4 regions of the Enterobacter sp. ECC-219 genome follow, and region 3 is predicted to be linked to each of the others. Evidence: predicted binding sites of a transcription regulator. Region 3 holds the regulator's gene; each other region holds the start of a gene.

Region 1 (4,214 bases), 400 kb from region 3:
TCCCACCGCTATGGCTGAAATAGCGCAGCGCGGTAAGCGACATGTTCTCTTTTACCGACATACCCAGCACTAAGCCGTCGCGCTTACGGTCTTCGGATATATAGACGATGCCGTTCGCCAGGCCGTCCTGCGGCGAGCGGGTCACCACTTCATGACCGTCGAGGGTGACATAACCGCTGGTGCGCGGCAGTGCGCCGTACAACACTTTCATCAGCTCGGTACGTCCTGCTCCCATCAGGCCCGCCACGCCCAGGATCTCGCCCTGTCGAAGGGTAAAGGTCACGTCGTTCACGCCCGGACCGCAGAGGTTGTCCACCTTCAGGCGGATCTCACCCGGCGCTTTATCCAGATGCGGATACTGATCTTCGAGCTTACGTCCCACCATCATTTCGATGAGCGTATCTTCGGTCAGTGTGGCCACTTCGCGCTCGGCAATAAACTGCCCGTCGCGGAAGACAGTGACGTCATCGCAGATTTCGAAGATCTCTTTCATGCGGTGAGAAATATAGACAATCCCGCGCCCCTGCGTTTTCAGCTCGCGGATAACGCGGAAGAGAGATTCGGTTTCGGTATCGGTCAGGGCGTCGGTCGGTTCGTCCATAATGATGACCTTCGACTCAAAGCTCAGCACCTTCGCGATTTCCACCATCTGCTGATCGCCGATGGAGAGATCGCCCACCAGGCGGTCGCTTTTAAAGCGCAGGTTCAGCTTCGCCAGGAGTTTATCCGCTTCGGCGTACATGGTTTTCCAGTCGATTTTGCCGAACCTGTTCACAAACTCGCGGCCGAGGAAGATATTCTCTGCAATAGTGAGCTGCGGGATTAGGTTCAGCTCCTGGTGAATAATGCCGATGCCCGCTTCCTGTGAAGATTTCGGGCCGTTAAAGATGGTCTCTTTGCCCAGCCATAGCAACGAACCGGCATCGCGCTGGTAGATCCCGGTCAGCACTTTCATCATGGTGGATTTGCCGGCGCCGTTTTCCCCCACCAGCGCCATCACGCGCCCGGGGTAGACGTTCAGCGCCGCGCCGGAGAGGGCTTTTACGCCCGGGAACGACTTATCGATCCCTTTAAGTTGCAGTAATGCTTCCATGATGGCCTCAGAAGGTAACGCCAGCACAGAGAATAATATTCGCATACGGGGAACACTCCCCGCTGCGAATCACCGCCTGACTGTCTGCGGTTTGTTGTTTGAACTGCTCGTGCGTTGTGTAACGAATTTCTATGGTGTTTCCCTGGTGTTGTTGCAGTTGCTCAATGTGGCTGAGCAACGTTTCGTGGAGTTGCGGATTATGTTGTTTGATTTCCGCCGCGAGAATGACCGCCTCAACCTGCATCTCCGTCGTCACGACTTCCAGTACCTGCATAAACGAGGGAACACCCTGCGTTAACGCCATATCAATACGGGTTGTGCTGCGCGGAACCGGTAAGCCTGCGTCGCAAACCACCAGCGTATCGGTATGCCCAAGACGGGAAATAACCGATGAGATTTCTGAGTTGAGAACCGTGCCTTTCTTCATTTTCTTGCTCCACTAGCGAAACGTTTCGCTAAAAAGAGTGTAGACGCAAGAGTGTTCAGAAAACCACCATGACGTAACGGAATTGTGATCAACGTCGAAACGTTTCGCTAAGTGAAATGTAGTGGAGGTAAATGCAAAACGGTAACCCCAGGGTTACCGTTTTTTATGTTTGCCCCCTCTCCCTCAAGGGAGAGGGGGTCGTCCATGCAAACATTATTTTGTGGGGATCCCTCAGCCCTGTGGGAGAAGGTCGGGCTGAGGGCATCAGGCCGCACAAAGACTTAAATCTCGACCTGCGTTCCCAGCTCAATCACGCGGTTAGGCGGGATCTCAAACTGGTCAGGCGCGCGCAGGGCGTTACGCTGCAGGATCAGGTACAGCTTGCCGCGCAGGCGCAGATACCACGGGCGCTTGCCGATGATCAGCGACTCGTGCGACATAAAGAACGACGTCTCCATCATCCGGCAGCTCAACCCTTCCAGACCGCAGCGGTGGAACACCTCTTCCACGTTAGGCGTTTCGCGCCAGCCGTAGCTTGCCACCACGCGCCAGAAGGTCGGGGACAGCTGCTCAATCTGAACGCGACGCACGTTGTGAACGTACGGCGCATCTTCTGTACGTAGCGTCAGCAGGATCACGCGCTCGTGCAGAACCTTGTTGTGCTTGAGGTTATGCATTAGCGCGAACGGGATTACATTCAGGGCACGAGACATATAAACCGCGGTGCCCGGCACGCGAACCGGCGGTGATTTCTCCAGCGATGCGATCATCGCCTCAAGAGAATTGCCGTGCTCGTGCATGCGGCGCAGCAGACGGAAGCGCTCGCTCTTCCACGTGGTCATGACAATGAACATCACCAGGCCCAGCGTCAGCGGCAGCCAGCCGCCGGAGACAATCTTGTCGAGGTTGGCAGAGAACAGCGGCACGTCGATGCACAGGAAGCCCACCAGAATCATCGCCACGAGGAATTTATTCCAGTGCCAGTTTCGGTACGCCACCGTGGTGGAGAGAAGCGACGTCAGCACCATAGTACCTGTGACCGCAATACCGTAGGCCGCGGCCAGGTTACTGGAGTGCTCGAAGCTGACAATCACAATCACAACAGCAAAATAGAGCAGCCAGTTAACGAACGGGATGTAGATCTGGCCCGACTCCATTTCTGAAGTATGGATGATGCGCATTGGCGAGAGATAGCCCAGACGAACGGCCTGACGGGTCAAAGAGAACACCCCGGAAATCACCGCCTGAGAGGCAATAACGGTCGCCAGCGTGGCCAGAATGAGCATCGGCACCAGCGCCCAGTCAGGCGCCAGCAGGAAGAACGGGTTCTTAATCGCTTCCGGGTTCTTAAGCAGCAGCGCGCCCTGACCGAAGTAGTTCAGCACCAGCGAAGGGAGCACCACAATAAACCATGCCACGCGGATCGGCAGTTTTCCGAAGTGCCCCATGTCAGCATACAGCGCTTCCACACCGGTGATGGAGAGCACGACCGCCCCCAGCGCCACGAAGGAAACCACTTTGTATTCCAGGAAGAAATGCACCGCCCAGTAAGGGTTTAGCGCATGCAGCACGTCCGGATTCGCGATAATGCTGCGTAAGCCGAGCGCCGCCAGGATCACGAACCAGGCCAGCATAATCGGCGCAAACAGTTTGCCCACCAGCCCGGTACCGTGTTTCTGGATCATGAACAGCAGCGTCAGGACAATTATGGCCAGCGGAACCACCCATGAATCGAGCTGTGGCGCGATAATTTCCAGCCCCTCTATCGCCGAGAGCACTGAGATAGCCGGTGTTATCACCACTTCCCCATAGAAGAAGCTACCGCCAATCAGGCCGATAATCACCAGCACGGACGTCATTCTGGCCGAGGTATTGCGACCGGCAAGAGACATCAGGGTCAGGATCCCGCCTTCGCCCGCGTTATCTGCACGCATAACGAAGGAGAGATATTTAACGGAAACGACCAGGATCAGCAGCCAGAAGATGAGGGACAGGAAGCCAAACACGGCATCGCGCTCAACACCAAAGCCAAACTGGCCGGACAAACATTCACGAAGCGTATAAAGCGGGCTGGTGCCGATATCACCGTAGACAACCCCGATCGCCGCAAGCGTAATTGCGGGTAATGATTGCTTATTATCAGTGCTCATAGACTAGTCTTTTCGTTTAAATAACAAATGTGTTCCTGTCCCTTGGTCCACAAAAAGCGCACAGTATGCACGATTCATTGCAAAATCGTACCCCTAAATGCAACCGCATTAATGTAGCGCAAAGAAAATTGCGCCGCACTTCAGCCTATTACCAGCCCTGACTGAAACGTCTATACTCGCTTCAATTGGCCGCCACAACGGCGAAAGGATGCAAAACTATTATGGCTCACTCACATTTATTAGCAGAAAGAATTTCCCGCCTCAGCAGCGCGCTGGAGAAAGGCCTTTACGAGCGTAGCCACGCCATTCGCCTTTGCCTGCTGGCGGCGCTGAGCGGTGAAAGCGTGTTTCTGCTGGGTCCGCCGGGCATTGCTAAAAGTTTGATTGCACGCCGCCTGAAGTTCGCTTTTCAGAACGCCCGTGCATTTGAATATTTGATGACGCGCTTCTCCACCCCCGAAGAAGTTTTCGGCCCGCTTTCTATTCAGGCACTGAAGGACGAGGGGCGCTATGAGCGTCTGACGGCGGGCTATCTTCCGGAAGC
Region 2 (4,214 bases), 2.3 Mb from region 3:
TGGTGTGCGCGGAGGTCATGGCGAAGAAAACGCTGCTGACGCGCGCGAGCATGAGGCCGCTTTTCTCCAGAGCCAGCACGGTGTTAGTGAAGTCTGGCGCAGCGGTTTGAGAGACGATCGCGTCTATGTCCGCCCGCTTCTGACGAAGCGCTTCATCGAAGGCCGGACGATAGTGCTCGTCTTTGATGGTATCAAAATGGGGTGCCTGATAGGGCAACAGGCTGATGTCAAAAAAAGGATTCGTGGCCGTCATCTTTCACTCCTCAGAACGGGTATCCTCCCAGAGTAGGCCAGGCCGCCATCGCCTGCAACGCCGTCATACAAATGTTGCCTTAACGCACCCTCTGCGACCGTGCTATGTTAGTACAACACAAAAAGCGTTGAGGAACAGTGAGATGATTATTTTAGTTACCGGGGCAACGGCGGGTTTTGGTGAAAGCATCACGCGTCGCTTCGTCGCCAACGGACACAAGGTTATTGCAACCGGCCGTCGTCAGGAGCGCCTGCAGGAGCTGAAGGACGAATTAGGTGGCAGCATCCTGACCGCACAGCTGGACGTGCGTAACCGCGCGGCCATTGAAGAGATGATTGCTAACCTGCCGGCAGAGTGGCGCGCCATCGACGTACTGGTCAACAATGCCGGTCTGGCGCTGGGCATGGAGCCTGCCCACAAAGCCAGCGTTGAGGACTGGGAAAACATGATCGACACCAACAACAAAGGGCTGGTGTACATGACCCGCGCGGTGCTGCCGGGCATGGTGGAGCGCAACCGCGGCCACATTATCAACATCGGTTCTACCGCCGGGAGCTGGCCTTACGCGGGCGGTAACGTCTACGGCGCAACCAAAGCCTTTGTTCGCCAGTTCAGCCTGAACCTGCGTACCGATCTGCACGGCACCGCCATTCGCGTCACCGATATCGAACCGGGCCTGGTAGGCGGCACCGAATTCTCCAACGTGCGCTTCAAGGGTGATGACGCGAAAGCGGATAAAACCTACGAAAACGCCAACGCGTTGACGCCGGAAGATGTGACCGAAACGGTCTGGTGGGTGGCAACGCTGCCAAAACACGTCAACATCAATACCGTAGAGATGATGCCGGTCAGCCAGAGTTTTGCCGGACTTAGCGTCCATCGTGGCTAAATATGCCCTTCCCGGCCTGCGGGCCGGGTCTGTTTCGGGTTGTAAAAGAATGGTAGTATGTTCAGGCTAACTCTCTGAGAACTGACAACTCATGGCCGCTGAATCGCAACTCAATCCCACCCAGCCCGTAAACCAGCAAATCTATCGCATTTTGCGACGTGATATTGTCCATTGCCTGATCCCGCCGGGAACGCCGCTTTCTGAAAAAGAGGTCTCCGTGCGTTTTGACGTGTCCCGCCAGCCGGTGCGTGAAGCGTTTATTAAGCTTGCTGAGAACGGCCTGATTCAGATCCGCCCGCAGCGCGGCAGCTACGTGAACAAAATTTCACTCTCTCAGGTGCGCAACGGCTGTTTCGTCCGCCAGGCGATTGAATGCGCGGTGGTGCGCCGTGCTGCAACGCTTATTAATGACAACCAGTGTTACCTGCTGGAGCAAAACCTGCATCAGCAGCGCATTGCGATTGACCGTAAGCAGCTCAACGATTTCTTCCAGCTTGATGACGAGTTTCACCAGAAGCTGGCGCAAATTGCGGACTGCCAGCTGGCCTGGGATACCATCGAGAACATCAAGGCCACCATTGACCGGGTGCGCTATATGAGCCTCGATCACGTCTCCCCGCCGGAAATGCTGCTCCGACAGCATCACGATATTTTCAGCGCGCTGGAAAAACGCGACCCGGACGGCGTGGAAAAAGCGATGACGCTGCATCTGCAGGAGATCGGCGAATCCGTGCAGCTTATTCGTCAGGAAAATAGCGAGTGGTTTAGCGAAGAGTGATATTTGCCGCCCCATTCGCGGGCGGCGTTGTGATTAGCGAACGACTAACACCGGGATGGTGGCGTAGCGCAGAATAGATTCTGCATTTGATCCCAGCAGATGGGTAGTGATGCCCGGATTTTTCGACCCGATGACAATCACGTCATATTCCCCCTCTTTGCTCAGCCTGATAATTTCATCGCGGACGTTACCAAAACGAACCAGAGAGTGAATATTTTCCGCAGAGATATCGAACAGTCTTTTTAACGCGTTCATTTTCTTCGCGGATTCCGCGGTCATATACTCTTCAAACTTTTTAATATCGGCGTTGAATCCGCGCAGCAGAGACCGGCTGCTGGCTGGCAGAATATTGACCAGGGTAATCGACGCGCCCTCAGCCTTCGCGAGGTTAGCCGCGTGGCGAACCGCTTTGTCGCTCAAATCCATTTCAAACACGTCAACAGGCATCAAAATCTTCTTATACATAAGCCTGACTCCTTATTCCGATGAAGGGTTATTTCCTGTACCCAGAATGGCATCGGGAATATAAACCAACCCTCAACGCTTCCTCTTCGAAACTATAAACAAATGAAAATAACGGTCTGCTTTGTAAATTGGCGTTGTTAACCGTCAGCACCCCACGGAATAAAGAAAAAAGTGTGAGTTTGATCAAAAACAAAAACATAGCTGGCAGACAGGCGTATTTATAGTGCCCCGTGAACGGCAAAAGCTGTAATAGCGCCGTAACGGATAGTTTAGAGAGGAGAATATACCATGTTGACATACGACCGTAACCGCAATGCAATCACCACCGGCAGCCGCGTCATGATTAGCGGCACCGGCAAAACCGGCGTGATTAAGGCAATCCACAGCGACGGGCTCGATGCCGCGCAGGTGCGCCGTGGCAAAACGGTGGAAGTGGAAGGATGCGAAGGTAAGTTCGAACCAATTGAACTGATTCGTCTGGGTATGCACTAAATTGTGCGCCAACATGCCGCCGCGAACGGCGGCATGTGTTGAATTACAGATGTGACACGCACTCCGCCACCGTGTTCTTTGCCCCCTTCTGCAGCAGCGTCAGATATGCGCTCATCACGGCGTCTGTGAAGGCTTTTTCTCGCGGCAACTCTTTCCCAAAAATGGACTCAATGCCGAGCAGCGCGTTAACCCGGTTTTCCCCTTCGGCACTCCCTTTCACCGCCGCCTGAATCACCGCCAGCTGCGGATCACTCACATCGATGGCATTACCCTGCTCGTCAACGCCGCCGACATAGCGCATCCACCCTGCCACGCCCAGCGCCATGAGTGGGAAAGGCGTCTGGTGCACCAGGTGCCAGCGTACGGAGTCCAGCATACGCTGCGGAAGCTTCTGGCTGCCGTCCATCGCAATTTGCCAGGTGCGGTGACGCAGGGCCGGGTTGCTGTAACGGGCAATCAGCAGGTCAGCGTAGCGTTCTAAATCGACGCCCTTCACTTTCAGGGTCGGCGCCTGCTCGTTGAGCATCAGCGCGTGGGCGGCGACGCGGTAGCTCTCATCTTCCATACAGTCGTTGATATGCTGGTATCCGGCCAGATAGCCCAGGTACGCCAGGAACGAGTGGCTGCCATTGAGCATGCGCAGCTTCATCTCTTCAAACGGGATCACGTCTGAAACCAGCTCGGCGCCCGCTTTTTCCCACTCGGGGCGCCCTGCCACAAAGTTATCTTCGATCACCCACTGGCGGAACGGTTCACAGGCCACCGCCGCCGGATCACGCACGCCGGTCAGCTTTTCGATTTTATCCAGCGTATCGGGAGTAACCGCCGGCACGATACGATCCACCATGGTTGACGGGAAGGTGACGTTTGCCTCGATCCAGTCCGCCAGCTCGCCGTCTACCGCCCGGGCGTATGCGCAGGTCACGTTGCGCATCACGTGGCCGTTCTCCGGCATGTTGTCGCAGGACATCACGCTAAACGCAGGCAGACCCGCCGCTTTGCGACGCGCCAGCGCTTCCACCACCACCCCGGGCGCGGATTTGGGCTGGTGCGGGTTTTGCAGGTCGGCAACGATAAACGGGTGATCGAGCATCAGTTGCCCCGTCGCCGGCGAGTGGCAGTACCCCTTCTCGGTGATGGTCAGCGAAACAATCGCCACCTGAGGTTCACACATCGCTGCCAGCACGCTCTCCAGGCCGTCAACCTGCGCGTGCAGTGCCTTTTTGACTACGCCAACCACGCGGGAGGTCCAGGCATCGGCAGACATTTCCGCCACGGTGTAGAGATTATCCTGCGCGTTCAGATCGGCAATCTGCTGCTCGCCACCAATCAGGTTA
Region 3 (4,214 bases):
CGGCGCTTCCAGAATGTTTGAGTCGCCCGATTCGCCCGGCGCGTCATACTCCAGACGCTGCTGACACCTCTGCAACGCAATTTCACACGACTGCAAATAGCGCTGCGCCAGACCCGGCGTCAGCATCGTGTGCTCGCGCGCCAGCGTCGTCATGGCGTTGATATGCTCGACGATAAACTGGCTGTGCGTCACCCACAGCTTCATATCCGCCAGATAATGTGAATTAAAGCCCGGCTCCTGCATCGCCTGATTCAGCGAGTTAAAGAGGGCGTTATGCGCCTGGTTGACCTTCATACGTTCGTAGGCAAGCGGGGAAGGCTGCGGATCGTCGCTCAGGATCAGACGAATGGCCTGCTGATCGGCCTCCAGCGCGTCGTGGGCGTTTTGCCTCAGCAGCCCGCTCTGCCACTGTGGCCACAGCCAGACCATACCGCCAAAGGCGATCAGGCAGCCAATCAGCGTGTCGATCAGGCGGGCAACGATGAACTGTTCGCCGTTAAGCGTAAGCAGTTGCAGGGTATATACCGCCGTTACCGTAAAGCCCACCATCGCCCAGCCGTAGTTTTTGCGAATGATTAGATAGCTCACCAGGGTGATAGCCAGCATGCCCGCCAGGGTATAGCCCTCGGGCACGTGAAAGTGCAGCGTCACGCCTGCAATAATCAGCCCCGCCATCGTGCCGCCCGCCCGGTGCAGAATGCGCACCCGCGTGGCGCCATAGCCGTTCTGGGTGACAAACAGCACGGTCATTAAGATCCAGTAGGGTTTCGGCAGGTGCAGCGCCATGCCCATCAGGCTGGCGATACTGAGCATGACGCTAATTCGTGCGGCGTTGCGCAGGGCGGACGATTTAAGAGAAAGATAGCTTTTGAGCGCCGGCAGCAGCGGCAGACGTTTTTGTTTATCCGCCATCAGGTCGCGGGGATAAAGCGGTCGCTGGGTGCGCAGCACGCGGGCGATGCGGCTGAAGTGCCAGGCGGCAAACTGGCCGACCGGATTTTCCGGGTGCTGACGGGCAATTTTCTCCAGCGCGCCGAGCTGTTTGTCCATGTTAAAGCGCGTGGGGTAGCGGTGATAAAGTATATCGTCAGCCAGCACCCGCAGGCGCGCGGAGACGGTCTGCGCGTTCCAGCGAATCACCGCTTCGGCATGGCTGCGCTCAACCAGCTTTTGCACCTCCTGCGGGTGATGAAGGCTAACGGAGATATGCTCCTGAAGGTCCAGCCCCACCTGGAAGGTACGCAGCAGCCGTTTGTACTCGTGGTTCTTGTTTGCGGCGAGCATATGCAGCTGCTGATAGCACTGGCTTATCAAATCCACCACTTTTTGCTGGCGCGTCAGCAGCGGCGGTAAGGATTTTTCCGGATCGGTATGCTGGGTGAGCAGGGTGTATTTGGCTTCGCAGTAATCCGCAAGCTGCACGTAGAGCAGGCTCAGAGATTCTCGCAGCGGCTGCTCTCGCCATAGCCAGAACCAGAACCAGTTAAACAGCCCGTACCACAGCGTGCCGAGGGCGTAGATCAGCAGCGGCTCCCACACGGGCATATTCCCGGCGAGGCTCAGGGTAAAGATGGCCGCAATGAGTGACGCTGGAAGCAGGCGAGCGTGCAGCGAGCTGATTTCCGCCGTGACGCCGAGGGTCATCGCCAGCACGGTCAGGATCAGTGGCAGGGGAATATCGCGAGCCAGTAACAGCTGCACCGCGAGGCTACAGCCTGCAAACAGGCAGCCACCGATAATCAGGCGTTTGAAAAAGCGCTTATGCGGCGTGTCCAGACCGGCGATGTTGCAGCAGGCGGGCACGAGGGAAAACAGCAGGCCCTGCTGAAGATGACCTAGGAGCAGGCCCACGGCCACAGGAAGACACAACACCAGCGTTTGTCGCAGTGCGTAGTTAACTTCCGGGTGATAGATCAGCCTGCGCCACATGGGGAAAAGAGACAAAAACGGCGTGACACCTCGCGATGGCACGCCGTTTAAGCAGGATTAACGGGTTCCGTAAACCACGATGGTTTTACCGTGGGCGGAGATCAGGTTTTGATCTTCCAGCATTTTCAGAATACGGCCCACTGTTTCACGGGAGCAACCAACGATCTGACCAATTTCCTGACGGGTAATTTTAATTTGCATGCCGTCCGGGTGGGTCATAGCGTCTGGCTGTTTCGCCAGGTTCAGCAGGGTTTGCGCGATACGGCCGGTCACGTCCAGGAAGGCGAGGTTACCCACTTTCTCTGACGTCACCTGCAGACGGCGCGCCATCTGGGAAGAAAGACGCATCAGGATGTCAGGGTTTACCTGAATCAGCTGACGGAATTTCTTGTAAGAAATTTCAGCCACTTCACATGCTGTCTTTGCACGAACCCAGGCGCTACGTTCCTGGCCTTCTTCAAACAGGCCCAGTTCACCGATAAAATCGCCCTGGTTCAGATAAGAAAGGATCATCTCTTTCCCTTCCTCATCTTTGATCAGCACTGCCACCGAGCCTTTGACGATGTAATACAACGTTTCCGCTTTTTCACCCTGGTGAATCAGCGTGCTCTTCGATGGGTACTTATGAATGTGGCAATGAGACAAGAACCATTCGAGAGTCGGGTCTGTTTGCGGTTTGCCAAGCACCATGCGCTGTTATCCTCTGTTATAAGCTGTCACCAGAGTCATCAGATGCATCCGGACTCTGGGGTTGCAATCGAATTCTTACCCATACCCTGGGAAGTCGGCTGTCGTAACGTTTCGCAGCCAGTAAAGTTTGATGTCCTCTGCATACATGTGTAACGTCAATGTATTACTGTAGCATCCTGAGTGTTTTAGCATAGCTTTCGCCGCGTGTCTCCTGGTGTCTCGCTTCAGCATGATGCAGGTCGCCTTCCATTGCGAGAAATGTAACGCACGCGTAATCTGTCACCAAAAATGCAACGTTGGAGTTAATGAATATGCAAGCGCGCGTGAAGTGGGTTGAAGGTTTAACGTTCCTGGGGGAGTCCGCGTCAGGACACCAGATTTTGATGGATGGTAACTCCGGCGATAAAGCGCCGAGCCCAATGGAAATGGTGCTGATGGCGGCAGGTGGATGCAGCGCGATTGACGTGGTGTCGATTCTGCAAAAAGGTCGTCATGACGTAACGGATTGCGAGGTTAAACTCACCTCAGAACGTCGCGAAGAGGCGCCACGCCTGTTCACCCACATTAATCTGCACTTTGTTGTCACCGGGAAAGCGCTGAAAGACGCGGCGGTTTCACGCGCGGTGGACCTGTCTGCGGAGAAGTACTGCTCTGTGGCGCTAATGCTGGAGAAAGCGGTAAAAATTACGCATTCGTATGAAGTGATTGAGGTGTGATTCACGGGGCATCGTGCGTGTTGATGCCCTCACCCTAACCCTCTCCCACGGGGAGAGGGAACATCTTTACGCGATCTGCTTCCCTTCCATCAACCGCTGAACCAGCGGCGTCATGATGAGCTCCATTGCCAGCCCCATTTTTCCACCCGGCACCACTAACGTATTCATGTGCGAAATAAACGAGCCCTGCAGCATCGCCAGCAGCCAGGGGTAATCAATGCCTTCAAGATTGCGGAAGTGGATCACCACAAAGCTCTCGTCCAGCGACGGGATGCTTTTCGCCGCGAACGGATTGGAGGTGTCCACCGTCGGCACGCGCTGGAAGTTAATGTGGGTGCGGGAGAACTGTGGCGTGAGGTAATTGATGTAGTCTTCCATGGAGCGCACCACGGAGTCCATCACCGCCTCGCGCGAATGGCCGCGCTCGCTCATGTCACGCGTTAGCTTCTGGATCCACTCCAGGTTAACGATAGGGACCACCCCGACCAGCAGATCCACGTGGCGCGCCACGTCGTGCTGAGGCGTAACCACGCCGCCGTGCAATCCTTCATAAAATAATACATCGGTGGGTTCCGGCAGCGGTTGCCAGGGGGTAAAGGTGCCTGGTACCTGGTTCCAGGGTACGGCTTCATCGTAGGTGTGAAGATACTTTCGGGACTGCCCGGTACCGCTCTGCCCGTATTCGCGGAAGGTTTGCTCCAGCAGACCGAAATCATTGGCTTCCGGGCCGAAGTAGCTGATGTGTTTACCCAGATCGCGCGCCTTGCGGATCGCCATGTCCATCTCCGGACGCGTATAGCGGTGAAAGCTGTCGCCTTCGACCTCCGCCGAACGGAGATTCAGCTGGGCGAAAATCTTGCGAAAAGCGAGGCTGGTGGT
Region 4 (4,214 bases), 100 kb from region 3:
GCAAACTGCGGCGCGAGCAAGGGTTCGGACTGGATCGTGATAACAATAATTAGCGCCGTATAGCCCGCCAGCCCCCAGGCGTAGGAGTTCTCCACTTTTACCAGAGACGAAATCCAGGTGCAGAAACCCGCCCAGATACAGCACACCATGAGCATCAGCAGCGGCGTGCGGATCATCAGAATAATAATGGTCAGCGCCGCGAAACAGCCGATAAAGGTTCCGATGATACGCAGCATCCCGCGATAGCGGATCGCACCAGAGTAGGGCTCCCCGCCCGCGGCGAAGGCAGGGCCCGCCGCAACAATCGCGGCGGTGAGCACCGCCCAGCGAGGGGTTTCAAGCTGGAAATGGAAGCCGACAAACAGCGCCAGCACAATGGCGCACGCCAGCTTCACGGCGAAGCGAATGTGCTGGCTGGCGATGGAAAAGATACCCATGGCGATTAACCAAACTCGCGCAGGCGGTGGGCAATTTTACGGAAGAGCGAATCCTGGCTGGCATCCCGATCTTTTTCGCCGGTGATCACCACCGTCGCGGTAGTGCCCGCTGGCCACAAGTTGCCCTGCTGTTCATCCAGATGAATACGTACCGGCACGCGCTGTGCCAGACGCACCCACTCCAGGTTGGAGTCCACCGTCGCCATCCCTTTGGCATCGTTAGAGCTGCTGGAGTTGGTTACCCCTGCGGCAACGCTGTCGACGGTGCCCTTAAAGACGCGGTTGCTGCCAAGCGGCGTGACTTCAGCCCGGTAACCAGGACGAACCCCCTCCAGCTTGGTCTCTTCCATATAGGCGAGCACGTAGAAGGAGTTCTGCTTAACCAGCGCCACGGCGGTTGAGCCGCGGGTAATGAACTCCCCGGCATAAACGTTGAGGTTGGTCACCCAGCCATCGGCTGGCGCGCGGATCACGGTACGCTCCAGGTCGAGCTTCGCCAGATCGCGCGTTGCCTGCGCTTTCGCCAGTTGGTGCAGCACGGTTTGCAGCACGTTGTTGGACTGGTCTATCTCTTCGCGGGACATGGCCTGTACGCCCAGCTGGTTACGACGACCCGCCTCGCGGCGTTTCTCAGCGGCCAGCGCCTGGTAATAGGCCACGTCGGCTTCCGCTTCCTCCAGCGCTTTCTGGTAGCGAGGCTGGTCGATGGTGAACAGGACCTGATCTTTTTTCACGAGCTGGTTATCGTGAACGTTGACAGCCGTGATAAGACCGGCCACGTCAGGGGCTATTGCCACCACGTCGGCGCTGAAGCGTGCATCACGCGTCCACGGTGATTCGGTGTAGTAGACCCAGGCACGGAAAATAGCGATGAAGGCGAGGATAACCAGCGCCATTGTGATGGCAGTGCGGGAGATTTTTCTTGTTAGCGTTTTCACATCAACCTCAGACAAACATGCGCGATATCAGGTAAAACAGGCAGCAATACAGCGCGGTATTGAACAATGCAGGGTGCCAGACAAAATCGTAGATCCCGGTAGGGACCAGCACCTTGCGCACCAGCCAGAAGATCGCCAGTGATAAAAGAAGCTCGAAAAATATCGGTGGGAACGACAGACCGAACACCACGATAACGGGAAACAGACTCATGTTAACCTTGATAAGAGAGAGTGCAGGCTTCAGAATTTTTTAGCGCACGCCACCGCAGGAGAGCAAGAAACGCCGGGCGAGAATGGCGCAGCCGTTATGTAATTAATAATATATTAACGTAACTGTTATGCTGTTATCTATAATATGTGATCTAAATCACTTTTAAGCCAGAGTGAACAATGGAACGTTTAAAACGCATGTCGGTCTTTGCCAAAGTGGTTGAACTGGGCTCGTTTACCGCCGCAGCACGCCAGCTTCAGATGAGCGTCTCATCCATCAGCCAGACGGTGTCCAAACTGGAAGATGAGCTTCAGGTTAAGCTGCTCAACCGCAGTACCCGCAGCATTGGGCTGACGGAAGCGGGTAAAATTTACTATCAGGGTTGCCGACGCATGATGCATGAAGTGCAGGATGTTCATGAGCAGCTCTATGCCTTCAACAACACCCCCATCGGCACGCTGCGCATCGGGTGTTCTTCAACTATGGCACAAAATGTTCTTGCTGCCATGACGGCAGACATGCTGAAGGAGTATCCAGGATTAACGGTAAATCTGGTGACGGGCATTCCCGCGCCGGACCTGATTGCCGACGGGCTGGACGTGGTGATCCGCGTCGGCGCTCTGCAGGATTCCAGCCTGTTCTCGCGCAGGCTGGGCAGCATGCCGATGGTCGTCTGCGCCTCGAAAAGCTATCTGGCGCAGTACGGCGTTCCGGAGAAACCCGCCGATCTCACCAACCACTCGTGGCTGGAGTACAGCGTGCGGCCCGATAATGAATTTGAGCTGATTGCACCGGAAGGGATCTCTACCAAACTGCTGCCGGAAGGACGGTTTGTTACTAATGATCCGATGACCATTTCGCGCTGGCTGGTGGCCGGTGCCGGGATCGCCTACGTGCCGTTAATGTGGGTGATCAACGAGATCAACAGTGGCGTGCTGGAGATCCTCTTCCCGCGCTACCAGTCCGATCCGCGTCCGGTGTACGCCCTGTATACCGAAAAAGACAAACTCCCGCTCAAGGTACAGGTGTGTATTAACTATCTGACCGAGTATTTTGTGGACGTGGCGGAGCTGTTTCAGGGGATGCGGGGAAGAAGGAAAGAATAGGTCTTTCCCCTCACCCTAACCCTCTCCCCAACGGGGAGAGGGGACTGCTCCGTGCGGTCTTTTCTCCCTCGCCCCTTTGGGGAGAGGGCCGGGGTGAGGGGGGAGAAAATTACGCCGTGCCGCCCACCGTCAGGTTGTCCACTTTCAGCGTTGGCTGGCCCACGCCAACCGGCAGGCTCTGGCCCTCTTTACCGCAGACGCCCACGCCGTTATCCAGCTTCAGATCGTTGCCGACCATGGAGATCTGCTGCATGGCTTCAATACCGGAGCCAATCAGCGTCGCACCTTTGACCGCTTTGGTCACTTTTCCTTTCTCGATCAGATACGCTTCTGACGTGGAGAAAACAAACTTACCGGAAGTGATGTCCACCTGGCCGCCGCCAAAGTTTGGCGCAAAGATACCGTAGTCCACGGATTCGATAATCTCCTGCGGTGTGGATTTGCCCGGTAACATGTAGGTGTTGGTCATGCGCGGCATCGGCAGGTGCGCGTAGGATTCACGACGGCCGTTACCCGTTGGCGCTACGCCCATCAGGCGCGCGTTGAGTTTGTCCTGCATATAGCCTTTCAGCACGCCGTTTTCGATCAGCACGTTGTACTGGCCTGGCGTACCTTCATCGTCGATAGCCACCGAGCCGCGACGATCGCGCATGGTACCATCATCCACCACGGTGCAAAGCTCAGAGGAGACGAGCTGCCCGATCTGGCCGCTGAACACGGACGTTCCGCGACGGTTAAAATCGCCTTCCAGACCGTGGCCCACCGCCTCGTGCAGCAGCACGCCCGGCCAGCCTGCGCCCAGCACCACCGGGAGTGTTCCGGCTGGCGCCGCGACGGCATTCAAGTTCACCAGCGCCATGCGCACGGCTTCTTTTGCCCACGCGTCAGCGCGCGCTTCGCCGTCAACGTCGCCCAGGAACCAGTCATAGCCGAAACGGCCGCCGCCGCCGCTTGAGCCGCGCTCGCGTTTGCCGTCGTCATCGACCTGCACGCTGATTGAAAGACGCACCAGCGGACGCACATCGGCCGCCAGCGTACCGTCCGTTGCCGCCACCAGAATCAGTTCATACACACCACTCAGGCTGGCGGAGACTTCCTGCACGCGTTTGTCGGCGGCACGCGCCACTTTGTCCACGCGGCGCAGAATGTCCAGCTTCTCTTCACGGCTCATGCTCTGCAGCGGATCGATGCTGGTATAGAGCGCAGAGTGCTGCACTTCACCCAGAGTTTTCACGCGACCATCGCCGGCATCGCGCACAATGGTACGCGCGGCCTGCGCGCTCTGCTCAAGCGCGGCCAGGCTTATCTGGTCGGCATAGGCAAAACCGGTTTTTTCGCCGCTCACGGCACGCACGCCGACGCCCTGGTCGATGTTGTAAGAGCCATCTTTGATGATGCTGTCTTCTAAAACCCAGGATTCGTGATAGCTCGACTGGAAATAAAGGTCGCCGTAGTCGAGACGGCGTTCGGTCAGTTGACCAAGAATGGAGAACAGGTCCTGATGGCTCAGGCCGTTCGCTGC

The links. The regulator CRP, encoded in region 3, controls carbon source genes, mostly activating them, when cyclic AMP is high. The targets are predictions, from matches to a motif close to ATGTGANNNNNNTCACAT.
Region 1: a site for CRP is predicted at 1,603-1,620, ahead of rbsD (D-ribose pyranase). Genes of this name have one in related genera too.
Region 2: a site for CRP is predicted at 2,557-2,574, ahead of ydfZ (putative selenium delivery protein YdfZ). Genes of this name have one in related genera too.
Region 4: a site for CRP is predicted at 1,731-1,748, ahead of aaeR (HTH-type transcriptional activator AaeR). Genes of this name have one in related genera too.

Annotation. Positions count from the first base shown of each region.
Region 1 covers NZ_CP143680.1:607,513-611,726, forward strand. Annotated here, with positions in the region: gene rbsA (ribose ABC transporter ATP-binding protein RbsA) at 1-1,093, opposite strand, end outside; gene rbsD (D-ribose pyranase) at 1,101-1,520, opposite strand; gene kup (low affinity potassium transporter Kup) at 1,802-3,670, opposite strand; gene ravA (ATPase RavA) at 3,892-4,214, shown strand, end outside.
Region 2 covers NZ_CP143680.1:2,911,637-2,915,850, reverse strand. Annotated here, with positions in the region: gene dcp (peptidyl-dipeptidase Dcp) at 1-253, opposite strand, end outside; gene ydfG (bifunctional NADP-dependent 3-hydroxy acid dehydrogenase/3-hydroxypropionate dehydrogenase YdfG) at 396-1,142, shown strand; gene V1603_RS13865 (GntR family transcriptional regulator) at 1,234-1,920, shown strand; gene V1603_RS13860 (universal stress protein) at 1,954-2,385, opposite strand; gene ydfZ (putative selenium delivery protein YdfZ) at 2,674-2,877, shown strand; gene V1603_RS13850 (mannitol dehydrogenase family protein) at 2,921-4,214, opposite strand, start outside.
Region 3 covers NZ_CP143680.1:208,779-212,992, reverse strand. Annotated here, with positions in the region: gene V1603_RS01155 (YccS/YhfK family putative transporter) at 1-1,929, opposite strand, end outside; gene crp (cAMP-activated global transcriptional regulator CRP) at 1,987-2,619, opposite strand; gene V1603_RS01145 (OsmC family protein) at 2,931-3,335, shown strand; gene V1603_RS01140 (phosphoribulokinase) at 3,402-4,214, opposite strand, start outside.
Region 4 covers NZ_CP143680.1:103,906-108,119, forward strand. Annotated here, with positions in the region: gene aaeB (p-hydroxybenzoic acid efflux pump subunit AaeB) at 1-437, opposite strand, end outside; gene aaeA (p-hydroxybenzoic acid efflux pump subunit AaeA) at 443-1,375, opposite strand; gene aaeX (p-hydroxybenzoic acid efflux pump operon protein AaeX) at 1,383-1,586, opposite strand; gene aaeR (HTH-type transcriptional activator AaeR) at 1,766-2,692, shown strand; gene tldD (metalloprotease TldD) at 2,802-4,214, opposite strand, start outside.